2 linked regions of the Shumkonia mesophila genome follow. Each later gene encodes a partner of the first gene's protein in a complex. Links are inferred from orthologs where the notes say so. Each region holds a gene or a part of one and is shown in the gene's direction. Other genes may lie near its edges. The genes, in order: meaB and scpA.

Evidence for each region.
Region 2: the proteins of meaB (region 1) and scpA are in contact, whole or in part, in a crystal structure (PDB 8DPB), measured with the Methylorubrum extorquens proteins. The link is inferred for Shumkonia mesophila from one-to-one orthologs. Residues at the interface, in SOR26638.1 of Methylorubrum extorquens: Arg20, Ala21, Ala24, Arg25, Thr28, Ser32, Arg33, Arg34, His37, Thr98, Gly99, Gly100, Ser101, Ile102, Leu103, Lys106, Thr107, Ala110, Ala113, Ile114, Asp115, Arg116, Ala118, Phe119, Ile120, Arg121, Pro122, Pro124; in SOR27001.1 of Methylorubrum extorquens: Glu577, Glu578, Asn579, Asp580, Gly581, Arg582, Arg583, Arg585, His596, Ala604, Ser605, Ala608, Asp609, Gly611, Phe612, Asp613, Val614, Asp615, Ile616, Gly617, Pro618, Leu619, Glu625, Arg628, Gln629, Val631, Glu632, Asn633, Asp634, Glu661.

What each region holds. Positions count from the first base shown.
Region 1 is NZ_JAOTID010000005.1:255,476-258,684, reverse strand. What follows is about bases 65-2,962. They hold meaB (methylmalonyl Co-A mutase-associated GTPase MeaB), read left to right. Parts: upstream 65-970; coding sequence 971-1,954; downstream 1,955-2,962. Other genes in these bases: ODR01_RS11035 (hypothetical protein), read right to left, coding at 2,607-2,962; ODR01_RS11040 (peptidylprolyl isomerase), read left to right, coding at 2,057-2,605; ODR01_RS11050 (hypothetical protein), read left to right, coding at 531-959; pyk (pyruvate kinase), read right to left, coding at 65-393. Also shown: more of pyk, read right to left, coding at 1-64; more of ODR01_RS11035, read right to left, coding at 2,963-3,209. UniProt on the Escherichia coli protein: Binds and hydrolyzes GTP. Likely functions as a G-protein chaperone that assists AdoCbl cofactor delivery to the methylmalonyl-CoA mutase (MCM) ScpA and reactivation of the enzyme during catalysis.
Region 2 is NZ_JAOTID010000008.1:56,152-59,402, forward strand. The notes cover bases 15-2,954. They hold scpA (methylmalonyl-CoA mutase), read left to right. Parts: upstream 15-380; coding sequence 381-2,528; downstream 2,529-2,954. Other genes in these bases: ODR01_RS14305 (GcrA family cell cycle regulator), read right to left, coding at 15-159; ODR01_RS14315 (hypothetical protein), read right to left, coding at 2,780-2,954. Also shown: more of ODR01_RS14305, read right to left, coding at 1-14; more of ODR01_RS14315, read right to left, coding at 2,955-3,247. UniProt on the Escherichia coli protein: Catalyzes the interconversion of succinyl-CoA and methylmalonyl-CoA. Could be part of a pathway that converts succinate to propionate.

The sequences.
Region 1 (3,209 bases):
GTCGGCCAGCAGCAGGGCCATCTCGGGCGCCAGCGCCGCGAACACTTCGGGATGGAGAAGCGGCGCCCGGGCGTCGTCGCCGGGCTCGGGCGACAGGTCCAGCCGGAAGGGCCGCCCGGTCACCAGCCTGGTCTTGCCCCCGGCGATGCGTCCGACCCGGAGCTTCGGCCCCTGCAGGTCCATCAGAATGCCGATGGGCCGTCCCGCCTCCTCCTCGAGGCGGCGGATGGCCTGGTGGGTGCGCGCGTGGTCGGCATGGCTGCCGTGGCTGAAGTTCAGCCTGAACACGTTGGCGCCGGCCTTGAACAACTCGGCGATCCGTTCGGGAGCCGCGCTGGCGGGCCCGAGGGTGGCGACGATTTTGGCGTTTCGCATGGGATGGGTGTGATTCATGGCGGCAGCATATGAAAGGGATCGCGCCGAGAGCCAGACAAATTTTCATGAAAGCGCCCGCCCGCCCGTCCGGGTGGCACCGGCAAGGCGAAACCGCTAGGATGGGCGGGCCGATCAATCGTCAGGCGGGGACGTTCATGGCCAAATGGCTTTCCAGGCTGTTCAAGGGCAAGCGGGCCAAGGCAAAGAAGAAGCCCGCCGCCGGGCCGAAAAAGGCCGCCGCCGCCGAACTGAAGGATGCCGCCACCGAGATGGGCGAGGCCGCAGCCGCCATGAAACAGGCCGCCGTCCACATGAACGCGGCCGTCGCCGGGCCGGCCCAGGCCCCGGTCCCGGCCAAGACGCCGGATAAAGCCGAGGCCGACGCCGCCGAGGCGGCGCCCCCGAAGCCCACCCGCGAAGACATCATCCGCCAGGCCATGCAGGTTCGGCGCGACAAGGCGCGCGCCATCGAGGAGCTGCCGGCCAAGGACCGCCAGCGCCTGCGCGCGCTGGCAGAAAAGATGATGCTCGGCACCGACCCGGCGCCACCGGCCGGCGGGACGCCGCGCCGCAAGCCCCATTGACGGCCTTTGCGATGGCGGCACCCGATCCCGACCATCTGGCGGACGGTCTTCTAGGCGGCGACACCCGGGCGCTGGCTCGCGCCGTCACCCTGCTGGAATCGACCCGCGCCGACCACCGCGCCGCCGCCCGCCGCCTGCTCGGACGCATCGCGCCCAAGGCCGGGGGCGCGGTACGCATCGGCATTTCCGGGGCCCCCGGCGTCGGCAAGTCCACCTTCATCGAGGCCCTCGGGTTGCACATCCTCGAAGCCGGCCGTCGCCTGGCCGTGCTGGCGGTTGATCCGTCGAGCCCGCGCACCGGCGGCTCGCTGCTGGGCGACAAGACCCGCATGGAGCGCCTGGTGCAGGGCGGCCGCGCCTTCGTCCGCCCGTCGCCCTCCGGCGGCGCGCTGGGCGGTGTCGCCCGGCGGACCCGCGAGGCCGTCCTGGCCTGCGAGGCGACGGGATTCGACGTCGTCATCGTGGAGACCGTCGGCACCGGCCAGTCGGAAGGCGCCGTCGCCCATCTTTCCGACCTTTTCATCCTGCTGATCGCGCCGGGCGGCGGCGACGAATTGCAGGGCCTGAAGCGCGGCATCGTCGAACTGGCCGACATCGTCGTGGTCAACAAGGCCGACGGCGAGCTGGCCGGCGCCGCCCGGCGCATCCGCGACGATTATGCCAGCGCGCTCGGTCTGGTGCGGCCGCGATCGGCCCTGTGGCGGCCGCCCGTCCTCCTGGCCTCGGCCCTCGAGGACACCGGCATCGCCGAGGTCTGGCAGGCCATCCTGGCGTTCCGCGACGCCCACGCCGGCCCCGAGGGAATCGCCGCGCGCCGGGCCGCCCAGGCCCGGGCCTGGCTGTGGGAAGCGGTCGAGGACGGCCTGCGCGACCATTTGCGCCGCGACGCCCGCAGCCGCCGCTGGATGGCCGAGCTCGAACGCCAGGTGATGGCCGGCGAACTGGAGCCGGCCGATGGCGCCGCCGATATCCTGAAGCGCCTTCTCGCCCCGTGATTCCGACCCCATTTGCAGCCATGCGGGCTGGTCCCGGGGCGGTGGGTCGTGGTAGGGTCCGGCCGCATTCGTTCTGACGAAGAAATGAGGAAAGGAATGACGATGGCGAAGCTGCGTCCCCTACTGGCCGCCGTGCTGGCAACCACCGTTCTGGCGTCCACCGGCGCCGCCGCCGCCGATCCCGAGAACACGCTTTACCTGGATCTCGAATCCGGCCGGGTGGTCATCGAGATGCGACCCGACCTGGCGCCCAACCATGTCGCCCGCATCAAGGAGCTGGTCCGCAAGAAGTTCTACGACGGCCTGGTCTTCCATCGGGTCATCGCCGGCTTCATGGCCCAGACCGGAGACCCTGATGGCGACGGCACCGGCGGCTCGGGCGTCAAGCTGAAGGCCGAGTTCTCGAAGGAACCGCACGTGCGCGGCACCGTCTCGATGGCCCGTTCGGCCAGCCCCGACAGCGCCGATTCCCAGTTCTTCATCTGCTTCGCCAAGGCCAGCCACCTGGACGGCCAGTACACGGTGTGGGGCAAGGTGGTCGAGGGCATGCAGTACGTTGGGCAGATCAAGCGCGGCGAATCCAGCCGCAACGGCGAGGTCGACGACCCCGACCGCATCGTCCGCATGCAGGTGGCCGCCGACGCCAAGTAGATCAGGGGAGGTTGGCGAACGACGCCCCGGCCTCGGTCCTCACGATGTTTTCCGGCGAAAGGCTATGGCCCCGGGTCATCCTGTAGTAGGCCCGAATGGCCAGCAGGGCGCCCGCCCCCGCAAAGCAGATGGCGGCGAGCACGGCGTAGGCCGGCCATCCCAGGAACGGCGCGAACTGCATGAACGAGTGCGGGAAGACGTCGGCCGTTCGCCATCCGAAGAACAGAAAATACGCTCCCCACACCGGCGCCAGCCGGTTGCCGTGCGCCATCACGCAGAGCTCGTATCCCGACCACGCGCGGTCGTGGACCTCGACCTGCCGGAGCGGGCGAAACTCCGCCGCGAACCGGACCGCCCGCTCATGGGTGTTGACGGCCCATTTCAGGAGCCCGGCGCCGCTGCAGACAAAAAAGGCAGGCAGGCCAGCGCCATCCGGCAACACGAAGAGAAGCATGGCGCCGACGGCGAAGCCGAAATCCCGCAGCACGTCGATGTGCCACGGCCTGGCATAGCCGTCGGCATAGCGCTCGAACTGGTCCGGCTGCAGCCGATACCAGTCGCCGAAAAGCCCGGAGCGGACGGCGGTGCTGCCGTCCCGCAGGCG
Region 2 (3,251 bases), on another replicon or contig:
GATGGGCGATTGGCGTTTGGAAAGGCCCATGCGGTGGGCCTTGCCCACCACGGCGTTCTTGGTCGTGCCCAGCAGACGGCCGATTTCGCTGGTCGGGAGCCCTTCGTTCCAAAGGCGGATGAGGTCTTTAATCTGCTCGTTCGTCCACTCGATGGTCATCTTTTTTCAACGTCTTTTCGTGGGCCGGACCGTGCCGGAAATCCGGCACCCCACAGAACTACAATACTTGGCAGAGGGTGGCAAGGGGTGCCCCGGGCCGACCCCGCCCGGCCCTCCGAAATGCTTCGGAAATTCCCCGATTTCGTGGGCCGGCGAAAGATTATTCGCGAGGCCGCCGCAGTCTTCTATACTGGCCCCAGGCAACCCTAGGGAGCGCGGCAATGACGGGTTCCAGCAAGGAAAGGTTGGCGGCGTGGCGCGAGCTGGCGGCCCGCGAGTTGGGCGGGCGGGCGCCCGAGGACCTCGCCTGGATGACCCCCGAGGGCATCGCGGTCAAGCCGCTCTATACCGCCGCCGATCTCGAAGGCATGGCCGATATCGACACCCTGCCCGGCCTCGCCCCTTTTGTGCGAGGGCCCTATGCTACCATGTTCGCCAACCGGCCGTGGACGGTGCGCCAGTACGCCGGCTTCTCGACCCCTGAGGAAACCAACGCCTTCTTCCGCGCCAACCTGGCGGCCGGCCAGAAGGGCCTGTCGGTGGCCTTCGATCTGGCCACCCACCGCGGCTACGATTCCGATCATCCCCGGGTCGAGGGCGACGTCGGCAAGGCTGGCGTGGCCATCGATTCCGTCGAGGACATGAAGATTCTGTTCGACGGCATCCCGCTGGATCGGATGAGCGTGTCGATGACCATGAACGGCGCCGTGCTGCCGGTACTGGCCGGCTTCATCGTCGCCGCCGAGGAACAGGGGGTGCCGGCGGAGAAGCTCACCGGCACCATCCAGAACGACATCCTCAAGGAGTTCATGGTCAGGAACACCTACATCTATCCCCCCGCCCCCAGCATGCGCATCGTCGCCGACATCATCGCCTATACCGCCCGCCACATGCCCCGCTTCAACTCCATCTCGATTTCCGGCTACCACATGCAGGAAGCCGGCGCCACGGCGGTGCAGGAGCTGGCTTTCACGCTGGCCGACGGTCTGGAATACGTGCGGGCCGCCCTTGGGCGCGGGCTCCATGTGGACGCCTTCGCCCCCCGGCTCAGCTTCTTCTTCGCCATCGGCATGAACTTTTTCATGGAGGTCGCCAAGCTGCGCGCCGCGCGGTTGCTGTGGGCCGAGATGATGGCGCCGTTTGCGCCCGCCGACCCGCGTTCCTCGATGCTGCGCACCCATTGCCAGACCTCGGGCGTGTCGCTAGCCGAGCACGACGCCTACAACAACGTCGTGCGCACCACCATCGAGGCGATGGCCGCCGTGCTGGGCGGCACCCAGAGCCTGCACACCAACGCCTTGGACGAGGCGATGGCGCTGCCTACCCCGTTCTCGGCCCGGATTGCCAGGAACACCCAGATCATTCTCGCCGAGGAGACCGGCATCCCCCACGTCATCGATCCCCTGGGCGGCAGCTATTACGTCGAGAGCCTGACCCGCTCGCTGGCCACCGAGGCGAGGAAGCTGATCGCCGAGGTGGAGGCGCTGGGCGGCATGACCAGAGCGGTCGAGGCCGGCATGCCGAAAAGCCGCATCGAGGAGGCGGCGGCACGGCGCCAGGCGCGCATCGACAAGGGGCAAGACGTGGTGGTGGGGGTCAACAGGTACCGCCCCGAGAAGGACGAGCCGATCGCGCTGTTGGAGGTCGACAACACTGCCGTCCGGGAATCCCAGATCGCCCGCCTGAAAAAAGTGCGGGCGGGACGCGACGAGGCGGCCTGCCAAGCGGCGCTGGCCGCCCTGACGGCGGCGGCCGCCTCGGGCGAGGGCAACCTGCTGGCGCTCTCGGTGACGGCGGCCCGGGCGCGGGCCTCGGTGGGGGAGATCTCCGACGCGCTGGAAAAGGTGTTCACCCGCTATCGGGCGCGCGTGCGCTCGGTCTCGGGGGTCTACGGCGCTCTTTTCGAGGACGACGCTGCGTTCGGGGAGATCAGGAGGAGGGTGGCGGAATTCGCCGAGGAGGAGGGAAGACGGCCGCGCATGCTGGTGGTCAAGCTGGGCCAGGACGGCCATGACCGCGGCGCCAAGGTGATCGCCACGGCGTTCGCCGACATCGGCTTCGACGTCGACGTCGGCCCGCTGTTCGAGACGCCGGCCGAGGCGGCGCGCGCAGCAGCCGAGAATGACGTCCACGTCGTCGGCGTCTCGACCCAGGCCGGCGGCCACAGGACTCTGGTGCCGCAACTGATCGCGGAACTGAAGAAGGCCGATGCCGCCGAGATCGCGGTGGTCATCGGCGGCATCGTGCCGCCCCAGGACCACGCGGCGCTGAAAGCGGCGGGCGTCGCCGCCATCTTCGGCCCCGGCACCCACATCCCGACGGCGGCGGCGGAGATTCTGGAGATCCTGCGCAAGCGGGCGGCGGCGTGACGACGGCGCCAAGACCCGATATGCCGAAGGAAATCGGCCCTCACGAAGGCCGGGAATTGGGGCTCATGCTGGCCGGCGAGAAACCGCTCGCCATGTTTTCGGATATCGTTCCATCGAGTTACGAATGGCCGGACGCGTTATTCGAGCCCTATGTTTCGTCCGGCGTCCTGCTGAAAAGGGACAGTAGTCGTGATCTGGCATCGCCGCCATTCACGACCCCCGACACCTACGTCCCAAGTGCAACGGTGGCGTCAGTTGTCGGTTTGACGGAACCATTGGCGTTCCATTTCAGCAAGCCGGTCATGTAACGGATCGGACGAAGGTCTCCCCATCCGTTCCAGCATAACCGTGCGGACGTCGCCCGGTGTCCATTGGGAAACCGGCCGGGTTATGACGTCCGCGGCAGCAGATTTTTGCCGTCTCGACGAAACCGGCAACAGTTCTGCGACCACATCGACCGCCGTCCCCAGGGGTTCCCCCCTGAACCGCACTCGAATGTTGTGGGCGTAGTTGCCTGTGACGAACTGAGTGATCCCCGGGAAAAATGGTTCACGAAGGTTGCCGCCTTCGTCGTAGTAGCGGGCTTGGCATTGGATGGCCGTACCGCCCAGGGGCGTCGCCTCGATCGTCACCAGCAATGGGGTGATCTGATAGGTCAACGTGACCCAAGGCCCGAAAATTCTTGGCCCTGCGTATGCTTTTGCATAGATCTGAGCCATGTTT